Regions from separate parts of the Oceanobacillus sp. M65 genome, predicted to be linked through region 2. Evidence: riboswitches for the same ligand, from Rfam matches in the RefSeq annotation. Region 2 holds a riboswitch; each other region holds the start of a gene.
What was found. A riboswitch is a leader RNA that binds a small molecule or an ion and turns the genes downstream of it on or off. The one in region 2 is predicted to bind S-adenosylmethionine.
Positions count from the first base shown of each region.

Region 1: it holds a riboswitch for S-adenosylmethionine, as region 2 does, so the genes downstream of both, ACTWPF_RS11965 (LLM class flavin-dependent oxidoreductase) here and ACTWPF_RS14645 (homocysteine S-methyltransferase family protein) in region 2, are expected to answer to the same signal.
Region 3: it holds a riboswitch for S-adenosylmethionine, as region 2 does, so the genes downstream of both, ACTWPF_RS15280 (5-methyltetrahydropteroyltriglutamate--homocysteine S-methyltransferase) here and ACTWPF_RS14645 (homocysteine S-methyltransferase family protein) in region 2, are expected to answer to the same signal.

Region 1 is NZ_JBQQCJ010000002.1:856,651-862,513, reverse strand. Features, by position in the region: gene ACTWPF_RS11975 (YndJ family protein) at 1-646, shown strand, start outside; gene dacB (D-alanyl-D-alanine carboxypeptidase/D-alanyl-D-alanine endopeptidase) at 855-2,327, shown strand; SAM riboswitch class I at 2,412-2,519, shown strand; gene ACTWPF_RS11965 (LLM class flavin-dependent oxidoreductase) at 2,603-3,658, shown strand; gene ACTWPF_RS11960 (ATP-grasp domain-containing protein) at 3,670-4,620, shown strand; gene ACTWPF_RS11955 (manganese catalase family protein) at 4,887-5,747, shown strand.
Region 2 is NZ_JBQQCJ010000003.1:480,809-486,671, forward strand. Features, by position in the region: gene ACTWPF_RS14635 (Nramp family divalent metal transporter) at 1-793, opposite strand, end outside; gene ACTWPF_RS14640 (serine hydrolase domain-containing protein) at 853-1,392, opposite strand; gene ACTWPF_RS14645 (homocysteine S-methyltransferase family protein) at 1,442-2,491, opposite strand; SAM riboswitch class I at 2,596-2,695, opposite strand; partial or broken gene ACTWPF_RS14650 (VOC family protein) at 3,116-3,456, opposite strand; gene arr (NAD(+)--rifampin ADP-ribosyltransferase) at 3,909-4,325, shown strand; gene ACTWPF_RS14660 (M20/M25/M40 family metallo-hydrolase) at 4,624-5,863, opposite strand, start outside.
Region 3 is NZ_JBQQCJ010000004.1:33,423-39,285, forward strand. Features, by position in the region: gene ACTWPF_RS15275 (methionine biosynthesis PLP-dependent protein) at 1-530, opposite strand, end outside; gene ACTWPF_RS15280 (5-methyltetrahydropteroyltriglutamate--homocysteine S-methyltransferase) at 674-1,780, opposite strand; SAM riboswitch class I at 1,919-2,016, opposite strand; gene ACTWPF_RS15285 (formate/nitrite transporter family protein) at 2,241-3,098, shown strand; gene ACTWPF_RS15290 (Ltp family lipoprotein) at 3,333-4,121, opposite strand; gene ACTWPF_RS15295 (response regulator transcription factor) at 4,548-5,240, shown strand; gene ACTWPF_RS15300 (sensor histidine kinase) at 5,233-5,863, shown strand, end outside.

The DNA of each region.
Region 1 (5,863 bases), on a different contig from region 2:
GAAAGATACATACAGTGGACTGGTAGACTCCATGCACGTTTACGAGCCGCAAATTGAAAGAGAGAGTCTATCAAATTCGGTGATTGATTTCTATGAAAACACCAATGATTACAGGCTTTTTTCGCAAGTGAAATGGCACGGATGGTTTAAGCCCTTTGCTTGGATCTATCAACATATTAGTAAGCGGATTGGGCAGCTTAATCTTCCTTTCTCTTCTAAGGAAGTAGAGATGACGGGGAGGATTATCGGGATTAGCGAAACAGTTGATGGACGAACAAAACCACGTGTCTGGCTGCGAAAGGTGAACGAGGAAACAATATTTGTCGCGATTTATTCTTTTCATGAAGGGGAGGACAGAACCTACATGGATATTGCACTACCCCTTCCAGGCTCTACTATGATTGGCACCCTTGCATTGCAGAATAAGCACGGAAACCTGCAATTAACAAGTAAACAACAAGAAAACGCGCAACAAGCAGGGATCTATTTGGCTGTTGGCAGGCAGGTACTAAAGCTTCCTCTAGAGGAAACATTTGTGGTAGGTGAAGAACAGGAAGGGAGTTTGAGAGCGACACATAAGATGCGCATTTTCTCGATACCTTTTTTAACCATCAACTACCGGATTGTTGATAAGAATAAAGGATAAACATTTTATTCGTACGTTAGGAAATTATAAAATTTCAGCTAGAAAGCAATCACCACGTAGTTAAAATTTTGAAGTGCCAAGTATAAGAAAAACGTACGCGTTCGTTAATAGACGAGCGAATGCGAGTTTTTCTAATAACAAGGATTTCCTTCTTATTTTGTGGAAATACTGAATAGGGCCTGATCAATAAAATGTAAGAGGTGCTTACATGATGTTAAAAAGAAATGTCAGCCGTGTATGGATACTCTTGCTCATCTTTTGCTTAGCTGCTTCAGTGCCCGAAGAAAAGAGAGTACATGCGATAGAGGAGCGGGGGACAATGAAACAGCGTTTGGATAACGAAATAGAAACAGAACCAATGTTGAAAGGTGCATTAGTTGGAATGAGTGTGCGGGATGCAAAATCTGGCGAGCTTCTATATGAAAACCTTGGAGATACAAGGCTTCGTCCTGCATCCAATATGAAACTTTTAACTGCAGCTGCAGCCTTAGAGGTTCTTGGAGAAGACTACACCTTTTCTACCGAAATAAAGACCGACGGCGTTAACAGAGATGAACAGTTAGTAGGAAACCTTTACCTTGTCGGAAAAGGGGATCCGACCTTGACACCTGAAGATTTTGCCCGTTTTGCAGAGCAACTTCAAGAACTGGGAGTGAGGCATATCAAGGGAGATCTTATTGGGGATGATACATGGTATGATAACGTACGCCTTTCCCCTGACTTAATTTGGAGTGACGAATCATTTCATTACGGGGCGCAAATTTCGGCGCTGACTTCCTCACCTGACGAAGACTATGACGCGGGAAGTGTTACGCTTCAGATAACAGCCGATGAAGAGCCAGGGGAGAAGCCTATCATAACTGTGTCACCTAACACCAACTATGTAACAATACATAATCGAGCCGAGACAAGTTCCAACAATGTGGAAGAGGATCTAACAGTGGAAAGAGAACATGGGTCAAACGAAATCACGCTTACAGGCACCATACCAGCTGGGGCAGAAACGGTGAAAGAATATATGGCCGTATGGGATCCGACAAGCTATGCTATGTCCCTTTTTCAGGATGCACTTCAAGCAAAAGGGATCACTTGGTCTGGGGAAGTGATGGTTGGCAAAGCGCCTAATGAAAGTTCCTTGCTTTTTCAACATAGTTCTATACCATTAAAAGAATTGCTTGTACCGTTTATGAAGCTGAGCAACAATGTGCACGGGGAAGTGCTCATAAAGGAAATGGGAAAGCATGTGCAAAAGGAAGGAAGCTGGGAAAAAGGACTTGAGGTTATGCAAAAGGAGCTAGAAAAGCTTGGGTTAAATCGAAGTACGTTATTAATTCGAGATGGTTCGGGTATTTCACATGTCAATCTCATTCCAGCAAACGAACTTAGTAAACTACTTTTTATCGTACAGGATAAGCCATGGTTTCCTGCCTTCAAGAACGCACTCCCAGTAGCGGGAGAGACAGGCAAGATGGTTGGTGGAACATTAAGGAATCGGTTGGGAGACGTCCAGGTTGAAGCTAAAACAGGAACAATCTTTGGAGTAGCTACACTATCTGGTTATTTACAGAACCTGTCAGGAGAGAATTATATTTTTTCTATTATGATTAATAATGTGCTTGATGAAGAAGCTGCTAAAGACGTGGAAGATAGCCTTGTTCGTATTATTGCGGAAAGACCTTAGCCTTGCTTTTACTAGGAAAAATTAATTAATTGACAGTTCTAACATTTTGCGCTAATCTTTTAAGTACTAATTAAATAATAATGTTTCTTATCTAGAGAGGTGGAGGGATATGGCCCTTTGAAGCCTCGGCAACAGGTCTGTTTAGTTAGATACTGTGCCAATTCCATCAAGCAATTGCTTGGAAGATAAGAGGATGAAGTTCTATTAGAATTTTAAACTCTTTTCTTCGGGAAAGAGTTTTTTTGTTTTCAATTTGGAGAATAGGAGTGGGGAAGATGAGATATGGATTTTGGTTACCGATTTTTGGAGGTTGGCTACGTAATGTAGAAGATGAGAAAATGCCACCTACTTTTAATTATGCAAAGCAAGTAATTCAGTCAGCAGAAAAATGGGGCTATGACACGACATTGATTGCTGAACTCTATTTAAATGATATTAAAGGGACAAAAGAAGATTCAATTGAAGCATGGTCAACTGCTGCAGCACTAGCTGCTGTAACCGAAAAAATAGAGATTATGACGGCCGTTCGTCCTGTCTTTCACAATCCCGCTGTTACAGCCAAAATGGCGGCCAACATTGATCATATTAGCAATGGGCGTTTTACATTAAATGTCGTATCCGGCTGGTGGGCAGAGGAAGCGAAGCAATATGGAGCAGAATTTACAGAGCATGATGCCCGTTATGAGCGAACAGAAGAGTTTCTTGAAGTGTTAAAAGGTTTGTGGACGGAAGAGTCATTCTCCTACAACGGAAAATTTTATCAAATTGAAAATACAAAGCTTTCACCAAAACCTGTACAACGACCAAACCCGGTGTTGTATGCTGGCGGTGAAAGTGACAAAGGAAAAGAGGTTATTTCCACCTATTGTGATGCCTATGTCATGCATGGACATACAGTAGAAGAAGCGAGACAAAAAATTAACGATATGAAAGAACGGAGAAAGCATGCAGGGAAGGAGCCGTTACAGTCGTTTGGTATGGCTGCCTATGTTATTTGCCGTGAAACAGAGGAAGAGGCATTACGAGAGCTTGAGAGAATTACAACTGTAAAAGAATCCGATGCGTACGCTGGGTTTCAGGACTTTACGACAATGTCACAACTGGAACAGCAGGTAAAACTGCAGGATTATTCTGTATCGAACAGGGGCCTACGTCCAAATCTTGTGGGCACACCGCAACAAATAGCCGAGCAAATTATAGCATATGAAGAAGCTGGAGTCGATTTACTATTGCTACAGTGCTCACCGCAATTGGAGGAGCTAGAAAACTTCGCCAAAAATGTTATGCCAAAGGTCGATGAATGGAAAAAGGTTTTACTAAATAATAGATAGGAGAGGCCATCATGACGAAATTATATATCATTCATGAAAATGAAGAATGGACGACACATTTATTTAAGCGATTGGATGAATTAGCGATTCCTTATGAGGATTGGCTTCTAACGAGCGGGAAGGTTGATTTGACTGCCGTCCCGCCAGAGGGAGTTTTTTATAATCGAATGAGTGCATCATCCCACACAAGGGGAAACCGTTTTTCTCCAGAGCTGACAAGTGCCGTGTTATCCTGGCTTGAACATCACGGTAGAACGGTTGTGAATGGGAGCAGGGCGCTTGATCTAGAGCTCAGCAAGGTGAAGCAATATTTGGAATTGGAAAAATACGGAGTCCGTACACCAAAGACAACGGCTGCTGTTGGAAAAAAAGAATTTATTGAAGTAGCCGAAAGCTTTGCAGGGAAACCTTTTATTACAAAGCATAATCGAGCAGGGAAGGGACTTGGTGTTCAATTGTTTCATTCAGTTAAAGCCTTGCAGGAATATGTAGAAGGTGGGGACTTCGAAGAGCCTGTCGATGGTGTCACCTTAATACAGGAATATATTCAGTCACCAGAATCCTATATTACGAGGTGTGAGTTTGTCGGCGGGGAATTTGTTTATGCAGTAAGAGTAGATACATCAGAAGGATTTGAACTTTGCCCGGCAGATGCATGTACTATTGAGGATTTATTCTGTCCTGCTGAAGAACAAGAAGCCCCTGCGAAATTCCAAGTTAGGAAAGGCTTTGACCACCCAGTATTAGAAAAATATAAACAAGTGCTTAAAGGGAATGACATCCAAATCGCTGGTATTGAATTTATTGAAGATGAGGACGGTAACCTTTATACGTATGACATTAATACAAATACAAATTATAATTCTGAAGCCGAAGCCAATTATGGCACCTATGGCATGCTGGAGGTAGCGAAGTATTTAGGGGGAAAACTAAACTCCCACTATCCTACCATCCTATCTTAATTCAGGTTAGACACTCCCACCTTTACCCAAAAAGGTGGGAGTAGTTTAATTTTTAGCCTAATTTTTTGAACAGAGAGTGGCCAGGACCAATAAATTCGCAATCATGGCAGATAAATCGCCCTCTTGCCCTTATAATTGACTACATACATATTAACGAACACTCCTCCACTTGCATAAATTTTGTGGAACAATGGCCTAGCTATCTGCATACCATCTAAAAGGGGCGGATATTTGCCTATTGTCAAACTATAAAGGATGTGAGTGGATTGTTTTATCACGTAAAGGATTTACAGTACCATGCCAAGCCTGATCGTCCAGATCCTGTTTTTGCTAAGAAGTTACAAGAAGTTCTAGGCGGCCAATACGGTGAAATATCGGTTATGATGCAATACTTATTCCAAGGGTGGAACGTAAGAGGGAATGGGAAATACAAGGATCTATTAATGGATATCGGAACAGAGGAAATTGCCCATGTAGAAATGCTAGCCACGCTAATTGCGCGTCTTCTGGATAACGCACCAGATCTGGAATTGGATGATGCTGTGGATGATCCAGTTGTAGCTGCTATATTGGGAGGTTCAAATCCACAGCATGCCATTGTTTCAGGTTTAGGAGCAATGCCTGTAGATAGTGTGGGTAATCGCTGGACAGCTAGTTATATTGGAGCAAGTGGTAACTTAATTGCCGATTTCCGAGCTAATTTAATGGCAGAGTCAATGGGAAGACTTCAGGTTGCTCGCTTATATGAGATGACGAATGATAGTGGCGTTAGAAATACATTATCTTGGCTTATAGCACGAGATACGGCCCACCAAAACCAGTGGTATGCTGCAATTAAAGAGCTTGAAGAAAAAGAAAACATAGTTGTCCCGAGTACTTTCCCTCGAGAACTAGAGGTACAGCAGGTTGCCTATACATTATTTAATTTCTCCCAAGGAGATGCAAGTGCTGAAGGTAGATGGGCACATGGCCCAAGTATGGATGGCTGTGGTACTTTTAATTATGTTGATAGACCTGTTGCATTTGCTCCAGCACCACACCTCCCTCCCGCTCCTCCTTATATTTTTAATACACCAGCATGGGCAATGCGCAAGTCAGATGACCTGCCAGACCCTGATACAAAATAGAACTGTATTGAAAACTCTCTGTATATGGCAGAGAGTTTTTTTATGTTCAAAGTTGCGTTTGAGTTAATTTTATGAAGGGAAAAAACAAGGAACTAAGCAAAATAAAGGGGTAGTAT
Region 2 (5,863 bases):
TATCTCCCGTGCCAAAAATAATTGCTGTTCCAAGAACCATAATTCCCAGAGCAAAGATACTTGTTATAATATACGCACTTAAGGAATCCCAGCGCATAATTTTGATATGGCGTTTCTCCGACCAATTTTTTTCTTTTAGCCAATAACCATAACTTGCCATGGTAATTGATCCACCAACACCGCCAATTAATCCTAGTGAATAGATGATAGTGTCATCATTCATGACTGGTACTATTGTATCTAAGTATGGAAGTAGATCAGGTAATACGAAAATCATGGAGCCAATAACAGTGATAAACATGACCGCAACGAGTGCTGTAATGACCTTCTCAAAGAATCCATACTTTCCAGTAAGAACTAACGCATAACAAATGACACCATTAATAATTGCCCACCATGTTAAGCTAATTTGTGGAAAGAGAGCATATGCAGCTAATGCACAAGATGCTGTTCCGGCAGCTCCATAAACAAATCCCCAAATAACCGAATAAATGCCGAAGTACCCTGTAGTCCATTTCCCAATGCCTCGCCAACCCTCGAGGATTGTATTCCCACTTGCTAGTGTGTAACGCCCCACACCTTCCCCAATAGCAAATTTCACGATAACCCCTAATACAATAGCCCATAAAAAGGCGAGACCATATTCCGCTCCAGATACCAATGCTGTCGCTAAATCACCGGCTCCTACTCCAGTGGCTGCTACTATAAGTCCAGGACCAATAAACTTCCATTTTGTTGCTTCTTGTTTATCGGAAAATGATTCTACCTCTTTGATTTCTACTTTTTCCTGCATAAAGTAACCCCCTGACTCTATCTAGCCTTTTTAAAGCTTTGTTTATAATTTTCGTAATATTATATTATCATAGGGTATTTAAAGCTGTATACGGATTCTATAGTAATTAGGACAATGGGTTCAGATGCAAAAGCAAAGTCTAAAATAGTAGGGTCTTCTACCTCAAAGACGACCGGCTCAATGACATGCTCTTTTACAATATCAGCAACAGACTGTCCCGTTGTTTTTTTGATAATCGTTGTCAACAACTCAATACTGGGACCTCTATATGCCCACGATTCTCCAGGTTTATATTCACTTACTAGTTTACCATCAGCTATTATAAGTCCATGTGTGTGGGTTAATAAGTGACGAATGGTTACTCCTTCATATGCGGGTAAATAGGAGTCTTCTACAAAACGAGTAATCGGATCATCAATGGAAAAGTAGCCATTATGTACAGCGTACGCAGCATAAAAGCCGATATAAGACTTTCTTACAGATGCAATGTGGAATTGAGTGTCTGCTTTAACATCTAAGTAAGAGTCAAATACGAAGAAGAGACGATCACTTAATAAACGTAATCGTCTCCGTAATTTTTCAACAGTATTCTGTTTCAAATTACCGTTAAAAACAATTAATTAACACAATTGAATCATTTTTAATCTATCAGGCCTTTAATCGGTAGTTTAAATTGTGCTCTTGAAGTGTTTTGTCTTTCCCGAACAAGAAATGCTTCTCCATATCAGGAGAGTATTTTGAATTTACTGTTTCAACGTCTACAGCTTCTGCTACTGCACGGAGCATCGCAGGTGAGGCACCGCAGCACAGACCAATATAATTAATGCCTAAATCTTTTGCCTCTTTTGCCCAAGCCGCTAACTCGTAACGGTTATGGTAAAGTGGATCTAGGGCAGTCGGAAAGGTTGTTTCTGTAGGTAAGTGACAACTGCATCCTCCATCAGGCAAGTTAAAGAATGTTGGGTTTTCTTCTGTTGTACGATATGGGATAGGTAAGCCCGCTACATATCCTTCCACATTGTTTCGTATATCAGCAAGATATGGCTGCATTGTTTCAGGGCCTCGGAAACAATTCATTCCAACGACCAATGCACCTTTTTCCGAAAGTATTTTACAGGACTCTTCTACGGTGTAACCATCTCTTAAAATATTCTCGCCCATTAATCCAAATGTAATGACTGCTGGTAAACCTTGTTTGGTGATTTCCTCCAATGCTATTAACGCCTCTTCATGGTAATAGAATGTTTCACCATTTATGAAGTCTACCCCTTCTTCTTTGCACCATTTCACCATTTCCGCAAATATACTTCTAACCTTAGCCTTTGATTCGGGAACATCTGGATTAAAGATATTGGTGTTTGAAATATTTCCAGCTACTAACGCTTCTTCTTTTGGATGCTCTTTTGCAACCTCTTTTGCTAAGCGAATGGCATTTCTGTTTAAAGGCTCTAATAAATCTTCTTTACCAATAATCCGCATTTTTTCCCGGTGAGCATTGTAAGTAAAAGCTAAAACAACATCAGAACCGGCATTCATATAATCCCTGTATGCTTGTTTTAGTGCTTCAGGATTATCTAGTGCCACCTCTGGAACAAAGGAGCCTGCTTGCAAATATCCCCTTCGTTCTAACTCAAACAAATAACCTTCCCCTACAATTACTGTTCCTTGTTTCAAACGTTCTTCTAAACTACGTTTCATCATTTTTCCTCCCTCGTAATTTACTTGCTGAGCGTTGCTTAATACCCAAAATAAAAAACCCCTTCTTTAAATAAGAAGAGGCTTCGGCCGTTTGCTAAATACTCTTCTTATCTTCAAGCTTTACGCTTCTGGAATTAGCACAGTATTAAAAAATCTGTTGCTGAGGTTTCACAGGGCCAGTCCCTCTACCTCTCTTGATAAGAATATTAGGTATTCATTTTTTTGATTACTCAAACAATACGCCTAATTCCCTCAAAAGTCAAGGTAAATTTTAAATGGTATGTTGATGATTTTTTAGTGGATAAATTAAAACTCACGGTGGATAGAGTGCGAAGATAGTAAATCAATTTGATTTATCCCACAACCTGCTATAAATAAAACTTAGTTGCTTTTAGTACATTCTTTCACAAAAGAAATTATTTGTTTCGTAGTTTAAGTCAACTAAGAAAGACGACCACCCAAAATGTGTAGATGTTTATATTATTACCAGTATCGTTGTACGGTGCAACAAAAAACCCGTTTTAAGATTATAGTTCTTGTTCAACTAAAGCACCCGTTTGTTGAAAAAACTAAAGTTAAAACCCTCACCGTCCTCTATTTCCATCTACTATTTTCTTATCTAATTCAACGATTGGCTAGTAACTTCTCCCACTCATCAAATGATAATTTCTTATTAATATGTTTTAAATTATCAGGGACTTCAATGTAACACATCAGTTCTAAACTATTACCGTCTGGGTCAAGAAAATAAACAGACGCGTTTCCTTGGTTTGGCCTTATAAATGGTTCCGTAGTAGTTCTGTTACCAAAAGGAACAGCCTCCATGTCTAAGGAATCAAGCCACTCTAGAGACTTTTTAAATTTTCATAAGAAACTCGAAAAGCTATGTGCCTTTATGATGGATGATAAGGAGTTTGATACTCACTACCTTCCCACAATCCTAACCAACTTTTTCCTTCTTCCAACCAGAAAAACGCTGTTTTATCATCGCCTCATGCAAACTTTAATCCTAATTTCCGATAAAAAACCCTCATGAGAGTTATCTTATTGCAAAGTGATGAGAAAAAGTTAGGATAAATGCTCCTATCTCTGAAAATAAAACATAACTCCACCTACAACAAGCAATACACTGGCAATCATAAAAAGATCATACGTATTGGTTAATATATTTGGTAATTCGTTATCTTCATCCTTTTCTTGATCATTGTCAGAGCCCTATACTCCTACCTGCTCATATGTTATTACTTCTTTAGCAGACTCATACATAGCAAACTGACTGAAGTATTGATAATTTCCATCCGACTTCCTTCTCTCTACTTCCATTATACTACGAATAATAAGGTGTTAATAGACTACATTTTCCATCTTCCCTGTTCTATACTGTTATATATAAATCCAAAATAAGAGGTGTATCAGTATGAATGACAAAAAAGATGTCTTAGATAGTGGACCTTTCTTTCATGGTACTAAAGCAGAACTAAATATTGGAGATCTTTTGGAACCGCAATACTTATCAAATTATCAAGACAAAAAATCAAACTATATATATTTCACTGCTACATTAGATGCGGCTAAATGGGGTGCTGAATTAGCGACATCCAAGTCAAAAGAAAGAATTTACGTAGTAGAACCTTTAGGTGAATTTGAAAACGACCCAAACGTAACGGATAAAAGATTCCCGGGAAATCCAACACGTTCTTATAGATCTAAATCGCCTTTGAAAATAGTAGCTGAATTAGGTTCATGGAAAAGACATTCTGACGAAGAAATAAATCATATGCTTACATCCTTAAAAAAATTACGAGAACAAGGCAAAGCTGTCATATACGATTGATCCACAATACCTTTAAAGTCACGATTTATTTGGAATAACGTCTGGATAATGCAGCTTACAATGTAAGTCTAATTACACATAGAAAAAAACGGTTCCTTACAACAATCAGGAACCGTTTTTTAAAATTGTTATACTGTACAGCCCAATGTTACCAATTAATAATCGAATTGCGGCAGTCGGTGTTTTACCTCAGGAAACTAACGGAGCTAAAACAGAATAATGATAACTAGAAGACAATCTCATACAAGATTCTGCGACAGAATTCACATTTCCCTCGTGAGCCCATTTCCATATCCATTTACTTCCCTAAAGAACGAATCACAGAACAAGTACAGATTATCCCTTTGAAGAAATTATCTACATTTAGATTTTCATTTGGTGAATGGTTTGCTTCATCAGAATTTGCATATGGAACGATAACAGAAGGTACACCTAGTATTTGGGTCCAGACATAATCTGGTAAACTACCACCTAGGCTAGGCTGTAGGACTGGCTCTTCATGGTAGGCTTCCTTGACTGCTTCCTTAATAACCTTTACAACCTCCAGATCTGCAGACGTACGAGATGGCTTCATTGAACCATGACTTACCACTTCTACTCCAGGTGCATGTTTATGAACATGTTTAATAAATTTTTCTAAAATATCATCTGGGTCTTGATCAATTACTAATCGCATATCCATTTTGACCATAGCAGTAGAAGGGATAATTGTTTTTGCACCTTCCCCACCATAACCACTATGAAAACCTGCGATATTTAAAGTCGGTTCAAGGGTTAGTTTTCGGTAATATTCCTCCCGTGTCATATCAAAACCTTTATATCCAATTTGATTAGCGACTTGTTTAGCATCATAAGGTAATGTGGATATCAATTCTTCCTCGTTTACAGTGGGTTTTTGCACGTCATCATAAAACCCTTCTATTAATATATTACCATCATTATCCTTCATGGTACCTAGAAGATCAACAAGCTGCCATGCTGGATTTGGAGCAATATTTCCTTTGTTACCAGAATGATTATCCCAATCTGAGCCTTTTGCATTTAGTTCTACATAGAGCATTCCTCTAACTCCGAGTAAAACAAAAGGCGCCCCACTTTCATGCATTGGTCCATCTGATGTATACACTAAATCTGCTTTTAATAAATCGCGATGCTCAGAGACAAATTTAGCTATATTCGGGCTCCCACTTTCTTCTTCTCCTTCAAATACAAATTTGATATTTATCGGAAGATCCCCTATAACTTCTTGGTAGCTTTTAAGTGCGAGAATTTGCGCCATGAGCTGTCCTTTATTGTCCCCAACCCCACGGCAATATATCTTCCCGTCTCTTATCGTTGGTTCAAAGGGTGGTGAATTCCACTCCTCAATCGGGTCTGCAGGCTGAACATCATAATGTCCGTATATGAGTAACGTAAAATCATTATCTCCCTTCATCATTTCACCGTAAACGACAGGATGTCCATCCGTCTCAATTAATCTACTATCCATTCCGATATCTGCTAACATCTTAAGTAGCATGGCACTTGTTTCTTTCATC
Region 3 (5,863 bases), on a different contig from region 2:
AAGAACGTATTATCTACTATTAATAATAGGTTGTGTTTCTTGGCAAGAGTCGCGTATTCTTGAATATCAATTTTTTGCATTAACGGATTTGTTGGAGTTTCGATAAACAAGGCTTTAGTATTTCCTGTAATGACTTGTTCTGTTTCTTTAACGTCGTTAAACGCCGTGTAAGTAGTTTGGATATTATAGGTATCGGCATAATGCTGAAGTAAACGATAGGTTCCTCCATATAGATCCTCTGGCGCAATAATCTCATCTCCTGAGCGGAAAAGGGATAAGACTAGTTGAATGGCAGCCATTCCCGAACTGCAGGCATACCCTCTATCTCCTGCTTCCAAGTTTGCAATCCCTTCCTCAAGAATGGATCGAGTTGGATTTTTTGTCCTTGTGTAGTCGTATCCAGTGCTCAAGTTAAGTCCTTGGTGCTGGTAAGCTGTTGATAAATAAATTGGCGGGTTTACTGCACCGGTTTTTTGGTCGCTATGATTACCCAGCTGCACCAGTTGTGTCTCGATGTGTCTTTTTGTCATGTAATCGATCCTTTCAGCAAATAAATAAAGGACTTTTAGCAAGGGAAAAAGATCCTTAATAACGCGTTTACGCTTTGCGCATACTGGACTTAGCCTAAATGTAAAAAGGAAGAGGAATTGTTACATTCCTCTTCTTGAAGTTTTTATCCCCAAATCTCTTTCCCAATCTCAACTATAAATTTTAATTTATTCCACTGATCTTCTTCCGTTAATTTATTTCCGTGGTGGGTTGATGCAAATCCACATTGTGTGCTCAAGCATAGTTGATCTAGCGGAACATATTGAGATGCCTCTTTAATTCGTGCTTTAATAGATTCTTTGTCCTCTAGCTCCCCATTTTTTGATGTGATTACACCAAGAATAACCTGAGCTCCGCCAGCAGGGATATGTTTTAGCGGTTTGAAATCACCAGAACGCTCATCATCATATTCCAAGAAGAATCCATCTACTTTCTCTTTGGCAAACAAAGTGGATGCGATTAAGTCATAACTCCCTTCAAATGCCCAATTGGATCGATAGTTTCCACGACATAAGTGTGTCGTCACAACTAAATCGTCTGGTTTTCCTTCCAGTACCTCATTAACAACGCGTAATGCCAGGTTTATTAGTTTTTCCCTTGAATATTTCCCTTCGTTAAACGGAATATCTGGTGAAGAAAGACCAGCAATATAAACATCATCGAATTGTAGATAGCGAACCCCAGCTTCATAAAAAGCGTGTAATGCATCACGGTATGTTTGAATAACATCATTGGCATATTCATCAATGTCAGGGTAAATTTCTTCATTAATTATTCCTTGATTGAAGAGTTGATTAGGGCTAGGGATTGTTTGTTTGGCAACTGCACGCCCAGCAACGATATCATTGAATTCAATGAAATCTTTAATGAAAGGGTGATCGGGATTAAAGGAAACCTTCCCTATATTTCGGACATTATATCTTTCAGTCTCCTCATTTCCATTAAAAACATAGCCTACGTCTGGAACATATCCTTCTATCCCGTTTAGATGCTCTAAGAAATCAGTGTGCCAGAATCTACGTCTAAACTCGCCATCCGTCACCGCATTCAAGCCAATTTCAATCTGCTTATCAACAATACGCTTAATTTCCTTTGTTTCGATCTCACGCAATTGTGTAGCAGAAATTATTCCTTCTTTAAATTCCTTTCTTGCTTGATGAATGCTTTCCGGTCGTAATAAACTTCCTACTTGATCCGCTTTAAAAGGTGCTTTCGTTAAGGTAATTGACATGTTAAATCCCTACTTTCGTTTTATTTTTTATAAACGCAATTCAACTAAACTAGTAATAAACGTATCTATTTTATGTAACCAACAAAAAACCCCCTTCTTAACAAATAAGAAGAGGGTTGGATACGTAAAAATTTTCTCTTCTTATCTCCAAGCTTAACGCTTCTGGAATTAGCACAGTACAAATGTCTGTTGCTGAGGTTTCAATGGGCCAGTCCCTCCACCTCTCTGGATAAGAAAAATCATATGAAATTTTTTGATTAGTCAATATACTACAGTTGTCGGATCAAAATGTCAAGGGGATATTAGAAGATTGTTATTATAAGAGGTGGCGAATGACATGGGCCATGGTGTGAAAAGTGGTATGAACATATCGCCATTAGGGTATCTAGTAAAGGAATGGTTGAAAAAATTAACCCAATCGCAACATAGAAATAAAACAAATAGGGGGAGTAGGAATAGTATGGGTGATAATAGTGATCATAAATCGTCAAACCAGTCCAGTAGGGTGCAAGAGAAACCAGAAAGGCAATATTTATTCCCGTCTCAGGTAATGGAGACGTTTAGCGAAAAAGGGAAAGAGCACCTTGATACAAATATGCCTTCCCAGTTCATTCTTTCTTTAAAGGCTGGTTCGTTTATGACCTTTGGAGCTCTTTTTTCAGTGTTGCTTGCTATCGGTATTGATGCTAAAGGGCTTACCTATCTTTTGCAGGGACTTGGATTTACAGCAGGGTATCTAATGGTATTTGTATCAGGTTCTGTTTTGTTTACTGAAGTAAATGTACTTTTGCCAACATCTTATTTACAAAAGTCTTATTGGAAGAAAAATAAATACGTCAAATTCTGGGTCGTAGCCTATATCGGAAACATTGTTGGTGCGTTGTTTGTGGCTTTATTAGTAATCAGTTCAAACTCCATGACACCTGAATTCACGAAAGAGATAGAAACCCTTCTATCTCATAAAATGAAATTTGCTGAGAATGGATGGATTGGCTGGTTTCAAGTAGTTGTGTCTGGTATTCTCGCAAATTGGCTTATAGGAATGGCTGCCTTTCTAACCACAGCGGCTAGGGATATGGTCGGTAAAATTTTGGGCACAGCTTTACCTGTCATACTTTTTGTGGCTGGGAATTTTCAGCATAGCGCAGCAAATATGGGGTATTTCAGTTTAGGCCTCTTTACATCTGATAAGTATGTATGGCAGGAATATGTCTTACAAAACCTAATCCCCGCAAGTATTGGCAATATCATCGGAGGAGCCATTTTTATTTCCTTGCTCTTTTCATACGCATTCCGAAAAGAGATGCGAAGTTCATGAGGTTAGTAGAGAATTGTGTTAAAGAAGGTAAAATATAATTCATCATAGTGCGATAAACTTTACCTGAGAAGGAACTGGCCAGTAAAAGTGAATAAAATTTGAGAAGAAAACCCCTTTATGGTTATGATTACCAAAAGGGGTTTTGAGTTGATAATAATAATTCTTAACCGAACTCCATAAATGCATTTTGAATTGGAGGCAAATTCTATTGGGAAATCTAATGAAGCGATTTGTTTATAGACCTACTTCATTCGCTGCATAGGTAGCAATTTCATTACTGAAACCTTCATACTCTAGCTGTTCTATTAACCCACTTTTTGAGAATGCAGTATAATCCAAGTAGTCTTCCGCCATTTTTACTGCTTGTTCTTTCCAATTTACATTAATTTTTTCTACTGCATAAGTAGCATCCTTATTATTAAAGCCTTCATATTCTAACTGTTCTATTAAGCCACTTTTTGCAAATGCCGTATATGCTACGTAATCTTCCGCCATTTTTACAGCCTGTTGCTGTGACATCGTTTCTTTATTTTCTTGCTTTTCGGCTTCTGCTTTAGCCTTTTCTTCTTCCTCTTGCTTTTCAGCCTCTGCTTTAGCCCTTTCTTCTTCCTCTTGCTTTTCAGCCTCTGCTTTAGCCTTTTCTTCTTCCTCTTGCTTTTCAGCTTCTGCTTTAGCCTTTTCTTCTTCCTCTTGCTTTTCAGCTTCTGCTTTAGCCTTTTCTTCCTCCTCTTGCTTTTCAGCTTCTGCTTTAACCTTTTCTTCCTCCTCTTGCTTCTCGGCCTCTGCCTCTTCGGCTTTCACCTGCTCTGTTTGACTGTTATTATCAGCGATATCACTTGTGGGCGGGGTTGTTACTCCGAATAAAATGAGAAACACTATTGTTGCGATACCAAAGTACATAGTCACATGTTTCCTGTTTCTTTTGGCTACAGGCATCCACTTTAAAACAATATTAGGTTTAATTAGTCCTATAAGTAGTGCTAAAATAGATATAAAAAATAAAATAAAAAATAAAGTATCCATTCTTTTCTCCTTTTATATTTAGTTTTACAGTTACAATTTATAAGTTGTACAAGACAAATTGCATTTAGACAATTTTTTAACTTAAAACACTCTCCTTTAAAAATTGTATCTCAGAAGTTTCCTGTCCATTTTACTAAAATTAGACTATTGACTCATTAGTGAACAACTTATAGTTAAATTGTACCACATATATATTTTGAAATATATTACAAAAAAACTTTAAAATAGGCAGGATACTTGTTATTTCTATCACAGAGATTCAGGAAATGGGTTACGACATCTCTAAAAGAAAAAGTAGTCCGTTTAGAAGTTTTTCCGAAACAGCTTGATTAATTAAAAAGCTTTGACTTCTTCTTAGGGAGTTTTTAAATATATGCTATAGTTTATACGTGATAATAAATAAGTTAAATGCAGGGAGGCATCGAAATGGAGAAGGCGACCATTCTTATCGCAGACGATGAAATAGAAATTGCCGATTTAATTGCGATCCATCTGGAGAAAGAAAACTATCGTGTCTTAAAAGCTTTAGATGGGCAAGAGGCGCTTGACGCTATCGATTCCTATTCCATAGATCTTGTGATTCTAGATATCATGATGCCGAAAATGGACGGGTATGAAGTTACACGCTCCATTCGTGAGAAACATAATATGCCGATTATATTTTTAAGCGCAAAAACCTCAGACTTTGATAAGGTGCAAGGACTTGTGATTGGTGCAGATGATTACATGACCAAGCCCTTTAATCCTATTGAATTAGCAGCTCGTGTCAACGCGCAACTGCGACGCTACAAGAAGCTTAACCAGCCAAATAATGAATCAGAAAAGCTAGATTTTGGCGGACTTATTATTCTTCCTGATCAACGAAGAGTTTGCTTATTCGATCAAGACATTGATTTAACCCCGAAGGAATTTGAGATTCTTTATTTGCTAGCAAGCCACCCAAACAAAGTGTTTAGCGTTGAAAATATTTTCAAGCATGTGTGGGCACAGGATTACTTTGAAGGAACAAATACAGTCATGGTACATATCCGCACACTAAGGAAGAAGCTTTCTGAAGAGAGGAACAACTATAAATGGATCAAAACCGTTTGGGGAGTGGGGTATTCATTCAATGGTTAAATTTATTTACAGTTTTCGTTCAAAAATGATTTTCCTGTTTGGGCTAAGCATGCTGTTTGCTGGCATTATTACCTACCTCATTTTTTTATCACTACGGTGGTACTACTACAATTTTGTCGATTACGAAGATCCGCTTATGGACCTAAGGTTTTGGATCAATCGGATTGGGGACATTAACTTTTTCTTGATTTTCTTTATTCCCCTAGCTGTACTCTTTTTCTTTATCCTGACCAAGCCTTATTCTGTTTATTTTAAGGAAATCTCCTCCGGTATTCGCCAACTTGCACGCGGGGACTTCAATCACCGGATTGATATTTCTTCAAATGATGAATTCAAAGAAATCGCCAAGGACATTAATATGGCCGGACAAAAATTAGAAGAGGCTATAGAACGGGGTGACTTTTCTGAAAGTAGTAAGGATCAGCTAATCGTCAATTTAGCGCATGATTTACGCACACCGCTTACTTCTGTACTTGGGTACCTGGATTTAATTTTGAAGGATCCCCAGCTAACAGCAGAGCAGAGAGACCATTATTTAAGGATCTCCAATACGAAGGCACAGCGGCTGGAGCGACTAATTGATGAGTTGTTTGAAACCACCCGAATGAATTACGGTATGTTGC